One region of the Glutamicibacter sp. BSL13 genome, then DNA from elsewhere that is predicted to be linked to it. Evidence: predicted binding sites of a transcription regulator. Region 1 holds the regulator's gene; the other holds the start of a gene.
What was found. The regulator HspR, encoded in region 1, represses chaperone genes until heat shock. The targets are predictions, from matches to a motif close to AAGTTGAGTCNNNNNGACTCAACTT.
Positions count from the first base shown of each region.

Region 2: a site for HspR is predicted at 3,370-3,394, ahead of RCJ92_RS07625 (ATP-dependent Clp protease ATP-binding subunit). Genes of this name have one in related genera too.

Region 1 is NZ_JAVGCZ010000014.1:46,420-52,981, reverse strand. It holds gene clpB (ATP-dependent chaperone ClpB) at 1-997, opposite strand, end outside; gene RCJ92_RS04365 (YccF domain-containing protein) at 1,226-1,633, opposite strand; gene trmB (tRNA (guanosine(46)-N7)-methyltransferase TrmB) at 1,771-2,625, shown strand; gene RCJ92_RS04355 (GNAT family N-acetyltransferase) at 2,717-3,322, shown strand; gene RCJ92_RS04350 (heat shock protein transcriptional repressor HspR) at 3,319-3,747, opposite strand; gene RCJ92_RS04345 (DnaJ C-terminal domain-containing protein) at 3,846-4,841, opposite strand; gene RCJ92_RS04340 (nucleotide exchange factor GrpE) at 4,930-5,505, opposite strand; gene dnaK (molecular chaperone DnaK) at 5,519-6,562, opposite strand, start outside.
Region 2 is NZ_JAVGCZ010000030.1:5,759-12,320, forward strand. It holds gene RCJ92_RS07605 (hypothetical protein) at 1-50, shown strand, start outside; gene RCJ92_RS07610 (malonic semialdehyde reductase) at 132-752, opposite strand; gene RCJ92_RS07615 (sensor histidine kinase) at 1,094-2,284, opposite strand; gene RCJ92_RS07620 (response regulator) at 2,599-3,291, shown strand; gene RCJ92_RS07625 (ATP-dependent Clp protease ATP-binding subunit) at 3,408-5,951, shown strand.

The sequences.
Region 1 (6,562 bases):
AGCGGCGTTCCAGGGCCGGGTCCTTCTCAATGTTCTCGCGGTACTCATCCAGTGTGGTGGCGCCGATCAGGCGCAGTTCCCCGCGGGCGAGCATCGGCTTGAGCATGTTTCCGGCGTCCATTGCGCCTTCCGAGGCACCGGCACCCACGACGGTGTGGATCTCGTCAATGAAGGTCACGATCTGCCCGTCGGAGGCCTTGATCTCCTCTAGGACGGCCTTCAGGCGCTCCTCAAACTCACCGCGGTACTTCGCACCGGCCACCATGGCACCCAGGTCCAGGGAAATCAGGGTCTTGCCGCGCAGCGATTCGGGTACGTCCCCGGCGACCATGCGCTGGGCCAGGCCCTCCACCACGGCGGTCTTGCCGACGCCCGGGTCACCGATGAGCACCGGGTTGTTCTTGGTGCGCCGCGAAAGCACCTGCACCACACGCCGGATTTCCTTGTCGCGCCCGATCACCGGGTCGAGCTTGCCGGAGCGGGCCAGTGCAGTCATGTCGGTGCCGAACTTCTCCAGCGACTGGAACGTGCCTTCCGGATCCGGGCTGTCGACCTTGCGGTCCCCGCGGATGGAGGGCAGGGTGGCGCTGAGCAGTTCGCGCGTCGCTCCAACCTCGCGCATCGCTTCCCCGGCCTTGGTGACATCCGAGGCCAGTCCGATGAGCAGGTGTTCGGTGGAGACATAGGTGTCCCCCAGTTCACCGGCCAGTTCCTGGGCCGCGTTGACAGTCTGCAACAGCTGGCGCGAGAACTGGGCCTGCGCCACGGAGGAGCCCGAGCCGGCGGGCAGAGCCTTGATGACCGAGCTGGTCTTGACCGAGAGCCCATCGACGTCGATACCTGCGGTCTTCAGCAGCGCCACGGCCACCGAGTCACGCTGGTCAAGCAGCGCCTTGAGCAGGTGCGCCGGTTCAATCTGCGGGTTGCCCGCGGTCGAGGCATTCATCCCGGCCGCGGAGAGAGCCTCCTGGCTCTTGGTGGTGAGTTTGGTGTCCATTCGAGTCCTTCCTCTCAGACCTACACCTCATAAACTTGAGTCTACTTAACTCAACTTACTTTGGGGAGATCCTATTCCGGACTTTACGGAAAATTTTCGTTGTTTTCCCGGCCCTTCCACGCCTCGGCGGCCGGCGCCGCCCGCGCGGGCTTCGGCGTCCCCTTAAACGCAAAAGGCGAGCACTTCACCAAGAAGCACTCGCGTTTCGCGGCAGCGGTTCGGGCCGGGTCAGCGGCGGATGGAACCGATGAAGTAGTCCGAGGGAACGATCGCCTTGCCCAGCGGCATCAGCGAAATCGGGATCATCTTCAGGTTGGCAATGCCCAGCGGGATTCCAACGATCGAGATGAACATCGGGATGGCCGTCAGCACATGGCCGATCGCGATCCAGATCCCGGCCACAATCACCCAGATGATATTGCCCAGGGTCGAGAACGCGCCGACCGGTCCGCGGTCAACGACGGTACGCCCAAAGGGCCACAACGCATACCCGGCAATCCGGAAGGAAGCGATGCCAAAGGGAATGGTGACGATCAGCAGGCAGCAAATGATGCCGGCCAGCACGTAGCCCAGCGCCAGCCACAGCCCGCCGCAGACCAGCCAAATGATATTCAGTACCGCACGCAATAGACTCATGGCTTTATTCTGCCCCAACCCGGCCCGCTGGGACATCGGGGAAAACCCGGATCAGCCCCGGATTCTTGCCGAACGTGCGCAATCTCCCGGCCTTCCTGCTCCCGGTGCGGCCGGCGGCTCCGATAGGATTAGGCATCATGAGCGACCGTAGCGCAGATTCGATTCCCTCCCCCGAAACCGGCACCCGCGACCCGGAACTGTTCCGCAAGGAACCGTTTTCCTTCGTGCGCCGTGGCAACCGCCTGCAGGGACGTCGCGCCCGAGCCTGGGAACGCAATGCCGACCGCTACGTGATCGAACCGGAACGTAAGCAGACCGACACCTCCGTTGCCGAGGATCAGCAGCTGGACCTGCAGCAAACCTTCGAACGCACCGCTCCGCTGATCGTGGAGATCGGCACCGGGTTGGGCGAATGCATCGCCAACGCGGCCAAGGACGACGCGGAGCGCAACTATCTGGCGGTGGAGGTCTACCGCCCCGGCTTGGCCCAGCTGATGCTGAAGGTCGAGTCCTTTGGGCTGCAGAATGTACGCGCGATTCAGGCCAACGCGCCCGAGGTGCTCGATGTCATGCTGCCTGCGTCCAGCGCCGATGAAATCTGGATCTTCTTCTCCGATCCCTGGCACAAGACCCGCCACCACAAGCGCCGCCTGATCAAGACCGAATTCCTGGACAAGGTCGCGCGCGTGCTCAAGCCCGGCGGCACCCTGCGACTGGCCACCGACTGGTCCAACTACGCGGAGCAGATGCGCGAGCTGCTGGAGGCACACCCTCAGTTCACCAACCAGCATCCGGGCAATCTGGCCGGCGAGCACAGCGAACTGACCAGGGTGCGTCGTGAGGGGCTGGAAGGCCATGACTCCGAGCCGGCCTTTACCGATGAGCTGGGCGGCTGGGCCCCGCGCTTTGAGCGTCGCATCCTGACCAGTTTTGAAAGCAAGGCGTTGAAGGCCGGGCGCCGCGTGTTTGACCTGGCCTACACGCGCAACTAGGCGCTGGGTGCCCGGCGGCGCGGCGGAAGTATTTTCGCCCTCGTCCCACCCGGATGGGGCAGCCGGAGGGCTGTGGCGCTAAGGTTCAACCATGGATTTGTCGTCGTGTCCCACCCTGGAGTTTGCCCAGACCCGCTTGGAGCAGCTGGCTCCATCCCACGTGAACGATCTGGCCGCGGTCGTCGCCGAAGAGGGCATGCAGGAGTTGTGGTTTACCTCGATCCCGGCCCCCACCGCAGTGGGTTCTGAGATTGAACGACGTCTGGAACTCCAGGATCAGGGGCTGATGGCGCCGTACGCGATCATCGATGCCCGTTCGGGACGCGCCGTGGGCGCCACAACGTTGATGAACATTGATGCGGTGAACCGACGGGTCGAAATCGGTTCCACGTTCCTGGCACCCTCGGCCCAGGGAACGGGAATCAACCCGGCGGCCAAGTTCATGCTGCTGAGCCGGGCGTTCGAGGATCTGAAGTGCATCGCGGTTGAATTCCGCACGCATTGGCACAATCAGGCCAGCCGGGCCGCCATCTCCCGGCTGGGCGCAAAGCAGGACGGTGTGCTGCGCAGCCACATGTTTGACCCGGCAACCCAGTCGCTGCGCGACACCGTGGTCTTCTCGATCCTGCCCCACGAGTGGCCGGCGGTGCGCGCCAACCTTCTGGCCCGCCTGCGCAGGCACGGGCTGATCGGTTAGGGACCGATCGCGCGCCGGGTAGTGCACAGTGTGACCTGTGGTTCGCGGCGCTGCGGGCGGGTGCCGCGGCTGAGCGTGACAATGTCCCCGGCCATGGTGCCTGCGGCAAACACGCGGCTCTGGTTGCTGCGCAACTCATAGACCTCCTCCTGCAGGGATCCAACCTGCCGGCGCAGCTGGTCCACCTTGGCCTCAAGCTGCAGAATGCGCCGGATGCCTTCGAGCGAAACGCCTTCCTTGCTCAGCTGCTGGACCTGGCGCAGCAGCTGCACATCGCGCTGCGAGTAGCGCCGCTGCTTGCCGGCCTGCCTGCTGGGAGAGACCAGGCCCATGCGGTCGTACTGGCGCAGGGTCTGTGGATGCATGTCAGCCAGCTGCGCGGCAACCGAAATGACAAATACCGGTCGTATGTAATCCCCGGTCACTTTCACCTACCACCTTTTCGGTTCGGGCAGCCCCACTCGGTGCCCGAACATGTACGTGCGGCCGGCAACCCGTCAGCGGATGGGTTGCCGGCCCCTTGCTATAGCCGTGCCCGGGCCGCCAGATCGGCCCGCGGGTCATCCCCGGCCGTGGCCGCGGCGAACTGCTCGATGGCCTTCTTGGCTTCATCGCTCAGGTTCTGCGGCACCATCACGTCCAGGACGATCATCAGGTCACCGGAGGCCTTGGAAGTTTTCACTCCCCGGCCCTTCAGGCGCAGCGTTCGTCCCGAGCTGGAACCGGCGGGCACCTTGACGGTGACTTCTTCGCCGTTCAGCGTCGGCACCTGGATCTTGGCCCCCAGGGCAGCTTCATCGAAGCTGACCGGAACGTGGATGCGGATGTTGTTCCCGTCGCGCTTGAAGAACGGGTGTTCACTGACCTTGACCTTCACCAGCAGGTCCCCGTTGCCCGCCGGGCCGGGCTGCCCCTTGCCGCGCACGCGCACGGACTGCCCGTCGCGGATGCCGGCGGGAATGCGCACGTCGATCACTTCGCCGCTGGGTTCACGCAGCCCGATGGTCGTGCCGTTGATCGAGCCGGCGAAGGAGATGGTGGTGCTGGCGTTGCGGTCCGCGCCCTTGCGCGGCGGTGCCTGCCGGCCGAAGCCGCCGCCAAATCCGCCGCCGCCGAAACCGCCGCCACCGAAACCGCCGCCACCGCCAAAGAGGTCCGCGAACTCCGGGGGAACCTGTCCACCGCCGCGTGCCCCGCCGCCGCCCCCGAAGAGGTTGGAGAAGATGTCCTCGAAACCTGCCCCCTGGGCCCCGGCGCCGGCGCCGGAGGTGAAGCGTGCACCGGACCCCATGGCGCGGATGGCATCGTACTGCTGGCGCTGTTCCGGGTCGGACAGTACCGAGTTCGCCTCGGAGATGTCCTTGAATTTCTGTTCGGCCGCCGCGTCCCCGGGGTTCGTATCCGGGTGGTACTTGCGTGCCAGCTTGCGGTAGGCCTTCTTGATTTCCGCGTCGTCGGCATCCTTCGAGACGCCGAGGATCGCGTAAAAGTCCTTTTCGATCCAATCCTGACTTGCCATCAGGCCTCCAACCTTTCGTCAGCCGGTTCGACACTGCCCACTGTCGATTCTCGGCAGTGGGCAGTGTCGATGTGTTATTTGTCGGCGACTACTCGCCGGTGGATACCATCACCTGGGCGGCGCGCAGGATGCGCTCCCCCTTCTTGTATCCAATACGCAGGATCTGTCCCACATGGTCGGCGTCGATCCCCTCAACCGGCTGACGCAGCAGCGCCTCGTGGACGTTCGGATCGAACTCCACACCCGCCTGGTCGATACGCTCCAGTCCGTGAGACTGCAGTACCGCATCGAGCTTGTTCGCGATGGCCGCGAACGGCCCATCGGTCAAGTCCCCGTGCTTGCGTGCGGCGTCCACGTCGTCGAGCACCGGCAACAGGGTTGCCAGCACCGACTGCACCGCTTGGTCGCGCACGGCTTCACGGTCGCGCTCCACGCGCTTGCGGTAGTTCACGTACTCGGCCTGCAGCCGCAGCAGGTCGTTGCGCAGCTCGGTGACAACCTCGCCCACTTCGTCCTGCTCCGACTGTTCAGCCGATACGCCTGCCTCGTTCAGGATCGCCTCGGCCTGACCCAAAGCGTCGGCGTTCGGCTGCGCCTCGGCAGCCTCCTGCTGGTTCTCCGGCTGCTGGCCGGAGTTGGCGTTCTGGTCCTGTGCCTCGGACATGTTCCCTTACTCCCTACTTCTTGTCGTCTTCGTCTTCGTCAATGACCTCGGCGTCGACGATGTCTTCCTCGGCGTTGGGAGCTTCGCCCTCGCCTGCGGCTGCGGACTCGGCCTGGGTGTTGGCGTAGATGGCCTCGCCCAGCTTGGTCTGCGAAGCCTGCAGCTTCTCAAACGCGGTCTTGACCTCTTCGTCGTTGTCCTGCTTCTCCAGGGCGGCCTTCAGTGCATCCACATCTGCCTGGACTTCGGTCTTGACCTCTTCGGGCAGCTTGTCCTCATTGTCCTTGATCAGCTTGTCCACCGAGTAGGCGGCCTGCTCGGCGGCGTTGCGGGTCTCGGCAGCTTCACGACGCTTCTTGTCCTCGGCTGCGTGCTCCTCGGCTTCGCGCACCATGCGCTCGATGTCATCCTTGGACAGCGAGGTGCCGCCGGTGATGGTCATCGACTGCTCGGTGCCGGTGCCCTTGTCCTTCGCCGAAACGTGCACGATGCCGTTGGCGTCGATGTCGAAGGTGACCTCAACCTGCGGGATGCCGCGCGGAGCCGGGGCGATGCCGGTCAGCTCGAAGGTACCCAGTGCCTGGTTGTCGCGGGTGAACTCGCGTTCGCCCTGGAACACCTGGATGGACACCGAAGGCTGGTTGTCCTCGGCGGTGGTGAAGGTTTCCGAGCGCTTGGTCGGGATCGCGGTGTTGCGTTCGATAAGCTTGGTCATCACGCCACCCTTGGTCTCGATGCCCAGCGACAGCGGAGTCACGTCGATCAGCAGCACGTCCTTGCGTTCGCCCTTGAGCACGCCGGCCTGCAGGGCGGCGCCCACGGCCACGACCTCATCCGGGTTCACACCCTTGTTGGCTTCCTTGCCGGCCATTTCCTTGACCAGTTCGGCCACCGCTGGCATACGGGTCGAACCACCCACCAGGATCACGTGGGCAATGTCCGACACCTTCACGCCGGCTTCGCGGATGACGTCCTGGAACGGCTTCTTGGTCCGTTCCAGCAGGTCCGCGGTCAGTTCCTGGAACTTGGCGCGCGAGAGGTGCTCATCCAGGTGCAC
Region 2 (6,562 bases), on a different contig from region 1:
TATCCGAACGGCTGCTCAGCGGCGAATCCGAGGCCCCAGAACAGGACTAGCAAACAGTCCCACGAACAGGACGTCTGATACAGGTGGGGGCGCGGTCCGAACATGGACCGCGCCCCCACCTGTACTTCTTGCTAGAGGTTGCGCACCGCGAACTTCGCCTCATGGCGCGGCAGGCGCTCCATCCAGGCATTGGCGCCCGGCTTGCCGACGTTGACGATCATGAAGGACTTGTGGCCCGTTTCTTCGTTAATGGCCGCGTCCACAGCTGCATGGTCAAATCCACCCATCGGTCCGGCGGCCAGGCCTACTGCGCGCACAGCCATCAGGAAGTAGCCCGCCTGCAGCCAGGCATTGCTGCTGCCCACGGCGGCACGAGACTCGGCGTCCTCGAACATTGCCTTGCGTTCCGGGGCGTGCGGGAAGAACTTGGGGAACTGTTCATGCCATTCCGGATCGAAGGACAACACCGCCAGGGCCGGGGCCGCCAGCGCCTTGGCAGCATTTGAGCCGGACATGGTAGCGGCGATGGCGTTGCGCGCTTCATCGCTCTTGATCCAACTGATGCGCAGCGGCTGATTGTTCATCAGCGTCGGACCCATCTTCATGGCATCGTAAATGGCTTCGAGGGATTCATCGGATACGGGTTCGCCACTGAAGGAATTAGCGCTGCGGGCTTCGAAAAACAGCTGATCCATCGCTGCGGGATCGATGGTGTATGCGTCGTGGGCCGTGGCATATGCCTGCTGGGTCACGGGGTCTCCTTCAGGGGCGAATTCGTTTACAACTCAACAGTTCGCCATCATTGGGGATCCGTGCAACCGATTGTGAGTGGAAGCACACGCAGAATGCGTTTGGGCGTTATAAAAGGTACGTTGCATGTACTCTCGGACACGGCATGCGATGGGGGCACATCACCGAGAAAGTTACACTCCGTAGTACACGCAACGTACCTTTTAATCACTGCGGATAAAATCAGGAGCCACTCGCAAAACCCCGTCATTCGTCTTCCGCGGTGATCGGTCTTCACCGATACATATCTAACTTAACCCGTCATTCTGTGAAGCGAAATAGTACTTAAGTAGGAGGGGGTGGGTCAGAAGGGGATCTCAGCGACCAAAATCCACTGGTGAGCATGCTTTCCGGCCTCAAATTGGCCTCCGAAAGCCCGCATGCGGTCTTCCATGCCAATGAGACCACTGCCACCCCACAACGCGTCGTTGGTGGCGATCTTCTTGCTAGTCATCACTTGATTCACCATGCGCAGCACCGCAGTGTCTCCGCGGCGTTTGAGCGAAATGGAGCATTGGCTACCAGGCTCAGCATGTTTGATGATGTTGGTAGTTGCTTCCTGCATCACTCGATAGAGGGCAGTATGTGCCGAGCGTGGTAATTCAGTAATTTCTTGTTCGTCGACGTCAGTCTCCACGTCGAACCCAGCATCTCTGAGACGCTGGGAGAAAACCGTTACTCCCTGGAGGGCTTGGATGGTAGTTGCCGATGGTTTCCCGTTGAGATCTGCCCCGATATCACTCATGGTTCCGTCGCTACGGAGCACATTAAGCATTAGCCGTAGATCGTGCAAGGTTTCCGAACTGAGTTTAGAGATCACGTCGATCGCTTCACGCGACGTATTAGCGTCATTTGCAAATTTTGCGGCTTTTGACTGCATCGCCACGATGGTGATGTCGTGGGCGACGATGTCATGAAGATCTCGCGCGATGTTCTTGCGCTCATCACGAATAGCGTTCTCTGTACGCTCCCGCAGTCTCTCCATCTGTTTCACGCTCTGCTGGTTCTTCTCGAGCAGCACAAAGATGCTGCGTGAGGTCATAAAAGCAAGAATAACTACGGGAATTTGTACGACTAGCGTGATTGCGTCATCCTGAGCACGGATGGCAAACTGCAACATCCAAACCACTAACAATGACAGGTAGATGTTTCGGACGAGCGCAGAATCAACGCTTGCGACCAAGGCGGTAAAAATACCGAGTGAAGCAACAAGAAGAAGTAATTGTTCCCCATTGCCAAAGGCAAAAAACAACATCGCAATGTAGGCGCCAAGGGAAGCCCACACAAACCTGTAAGCCAGAGCAAGAATGATTATAAGTAGGACCGCAAAGCCAGCAGCTCGGATCACTCGCCCATCACTGTTTCCGATGCCGTTCTGTAGCAACGTTACAATCTCGGTAAGCGTTACAGCTGCGAGAGCGAGTATTCCGAGCCAAATAATCAGGTTCCTACCGCCGAAGACCCGGCTTAGGTGCAATTTTGTTCGTAAACTCATGCGCACTCTAAACCGGGCCTAAGCGGTAAGCCAACGAAAGGCTGATTAGCAAGACACTCCGTAGCGCTTGCAGACCCACTTCGAGAAGTCGGTTGCCCAACCGGCCGGCGAAGCCACCGGAGGTCCTGCCTGTGCCACGGCCGGTGCGGCCTGGGCGGGTGCGGCGGACTGAACGGCGGCAATTGGCGAGATAGCCAAGGCCAGTGCAGCTGCTGCATATACGAGTTTCATAATCCATCCCCAACGCTAGAACTTATATACTTCGACACTAAGCAGCCACTTTTTCGGTTCCCGCAAAGGAAGTTGAATTACCCATGGAGCAAGTCAGAGTTCTGATTGCGGACGACGAACCGCTCATCCGGCGTGCCTTGGGCACAATCCTAGCAACAGACGATGCCATTTTGTTATTAAATTCCGTACAAAATGGACAGGAAGCAGTAAGCTACTGCTCCTCTCACGAGGTGGATGTTGTTCTCATGGATTTGCAGATGCCGATCATGGACGGCGTCGAGGCCACCCGACAGATCAAACACCACAGTCCGCAAACGGCAATCCTGGCGATTACCGCGTTCTCCTCCGACGATTACCTGGTGCCCGTCCTGCTGGCTGGCGCCTCGGGGTACCTCGTGAAGGATACCGAACCGGCGGAAATCGTTCAGGCAGTATTGTCGGTGCATTCGGGCACCGCCGCCATCTCCCCCTCGGTATCCACGGACCTGATCGCAGCCGTGCAGCGTGCCTACAGCCCGCCCGCCTCCTCCGAAGGTGTCGCTGACGAGCTGGGCCTCACCGCCCGCGAGATGCAGATCCTCACCCTCTTGTCCCAAGGCCTGAACAACACCGAAATCTGCAAATACCTCGATGTCGCCGAGACGACGGTTAAATCGCATATGGCCAAAATCTTCCACAAGCTTGGCGTGCGTGACCGCGTCCAGGCACTGATCGTGGCCACCCAGCTCCAACTGGTGAATCTCAACGCCCGAGAAATCGACCCCCCGCACCGTTAAAGCCGCCCCAGCGTGTGAAGCGCATAACTTTCGAACCAATTTTCGGTGTTCGGGAATAGTTGGCGATCTGTAGCGTTGAACATGAGTACGTAACACTCAAGTTTCAGGAGGCTCACTTGCCAGCGTTCTTCGGTTCATCCGCCGATGGCTCGTTTGAGGAATTCCTTTCGCGGTTCCTCTCTTCGCGAGCCCAATCAGCCCGTCCGATCGACATCACCCGTCTGCTCTCGCAACGCACTCATGAGGTGGTTTCACGGGCTGCCACTATTGCCAGCGAGGACGGCCACGACGAAATCGATGCCTTGCACTTGCTTTTGGCATTGCTGCATACCGAACCGGTTGCCTCGCACTTGAAGTTCATGGGAGTGGACCTCGAGGCCCTGGCCGCTGCCGCCAACCAGCGTCTTCCCAAGCGCTCGGAAAGCAACGAGAAGACCAACCGGCTCTCGGCCGCTGCCCAGCGTTCCCTGTTTGACGCCTACCAGGTGGCCCGCAACTACGGCTCCACCTACATTGATCCGGAGCACCTGTTCCTGGCCTTTGTCTTCTCCCCGGAGTCCCCGGTGGGAATCTTGCTGGCCGAGCACGGTGTGACCGCCCAGTCCCTGCAGCAGGCCGCTGCCGAACAGGCGCAGCGTGCCGCCGGCCAGGGGCAGCAGGAACAGCAACAGGAATCCGACGAGTCGATGCTGGAGCGCTTCGGCACCGACTTGACCGCACTGGCTGCCGATGGGCAGATCGACCCGGTGATCGGTCGCGACCAGGAACTGGAGCAGGTCATTGAGATCCTGGCCCGGCGCACCAAGAACAACCCGGTGCTGATCGGTGAAGCCGGTGTCGGCAAGACCGCCATCGCCGAGGGCCTGGCCCGTTCCATCGTCGCCGACGAGGTGCCGGAGCAGATCTCGGGCACCCGGCTGATCTCCATTGACCTGCCGGGCATGCTCGCCGGTACCCGCTACCGCGGTGACTTCGAGCAGCGCCTGACCTCCCTGCTGGAGGAAATCGCCAGCGCCGAGGGCCAGACCATCGTGTTCATCGATGAGATGCACCTGCTGGTCGGCGCGGGGGCCGGGGAATCGGGCAGCATGGATGCGGCCAATATCCTCAAGCCGCGGCTGGCCCGCGGTGAGTTGCGGCTGATCGGCGCCACCACCCTCTCCGAGTTCCGCAAGGTGGAGAAGGATGCCGCGCTGACCCGCCGCTTCGGCAAGGTCACCGTCAATGAGCCCAGCGAGGAGCATGCACTGCAGATCCTGCAGGGCCTGAAGGAGTCCTACGAGGACCACCACCAGGTCCAGTACACGGACGCGGCCCTGCAGGCCGCGGTGAGCCTCTCGGCCCGCTACCTGACCGACCGTCAGCTGCCGGACAAGGCCATCGACCTGCTGGATATTGCCGGTGCCCGGCGCTCGATTGCCGCCGACGGCACCGTGGATGTCCAGGCGCTGCGTTCCGAGCTGGTTGACTCCGAACGGGACAAGGCCCGGGCCATCGCGGAGGAACGGTTCGAGGACGCCGGTGCGTGGCGCGACCACATCACCGAGCTGACCGAACGGATCCGCCAGGTGGAATCCACCGGTGGCAAGAGCGTGACCCGCGTGGTCGATGAGGAGCAGATCGCCGAGGTCATTGCCCGTTCGACCGGCATCCCGGCCGCCCGGATCACTTCGGATGACAAGTCGCGCCTGGCCAAACTGGAAGAGGAATTGCATTCTTCGGTCATCGGCCAGCACGATGCGGTCTCCGCGGTGGCTCGTGCGGTGCGTCGTTCACGCACCGGCATGGCCAACGCCAACCGTCCGATTGCCTCGTTCATGTTCCTGGGCCCGACCGGCGTGGGTAAGACCGAGCTGGCCAAGGCGCTTGCGACGAACCTGTTCGGCAAGTCCGATGCGCTGATCCGTATCGACATGAGCGAATACGGTGAGAAGCACACCGTGGCACGGCTGATCGGTGCCCCTCCGGGGTACATCGGTCACGACGAGCCGGGCCAGCTGACCGAAAAGGTGCGGCGCAACCCGTACTCGGTGATCCTGCTCGACGAGATCGAGAAGGCCCACCCGGACATCTTCAACGTCCTGTTGCAGGTGCTCGATGACGGACGGCTGACCGACGCACAGGGCCGGACCGTGGACTTCTCGAACACGCTGATCCTGATGACCAGCAACCTGGGCAGCCAGTACCTGGCCAGCCGCACCGGTTCACTGGGCTTCGCCTCCGCCAATGCGCAGAGCGAACGCTCGGACATCCGGGCAAAGGTCATGGGCAAGGTGCGCGAATTCGTTCGCCCCGAGTTCCTGAACCGCCTGGATGAGGTACTGCTGTTCAGCAAGCTCAGCGAGGAGGAGATCGCCCAGATCGTGACCCTGGTGCTGGAGGAAACCCGCAGCTACCTGTCCGACCAGAAGCTGCAGCTGAAGGTGACCGATGCGGCCACCAGCTGGTTGGCAACCGAGGGCTACGATCCGGAGTTCGGCGCCCGCCCATTGCGCCGTCTGGTGCAGCGCAGGGTTCACGACGCGATCGCGGATCTGCTGGTCGCTGACGAACTGGGCGAGGGCGACACCGTTCTGGTCGATGTCGTCGACGGGAAACTGTCGGTCGGCAAGGACCAGCCGGTGGCGGCCGCCACCACCGCCGAATACTTCGGGGTCTAACCCGAACGCGGTAGCCAGCTGCTAGCTGTAACTGCCCCGCAGTCTTTTTCACCTTGTGTGCGAAGGCTGCGGGGCAGTTTTGCTATGCCGGGAACAGCGGACAGAGCCGCGGGGCGAGACGAGGCGAGAAGGTGGCCAAACAGGTTTCGTTCCTTATCAGGTCCCGGTCTACACTGATCGGGAATCACCCGACCTGGAAGGCCTCATGCGCGCAGCTATCCCCTTGTCTCTTGTTGTTGCCGGGCTGCTGCTCACCGGCTGTTCCACGGCAGCGGTTCCGCAGAAGAGCGCTGAAGCGGTCACCCAGCCTTCGTCGGCGGCACCGTCCACTGCTGCCGCTACAGCGAATCCAGACAAATCCTCCATTCAGATGGAGGAGCCCGCATCGTCACGTCCGAGTACCTCCCCTGCCACGGCAGCTGCCACCCAGCAGTGGGCGGACGAAAAGATAGCCATGTGAGTAGAGAATTCAGGGATCAAGTCCGTTAAGGGGTTTCTTCCGCCCTATAACCTCATCAACTCATGGAAAGTTAACGAACCGGGATATATCACTGTCTACCTAGAGAATTCCTATCGGTTCAATTCGGACGGCATGTTCCAGAGCTACCAAA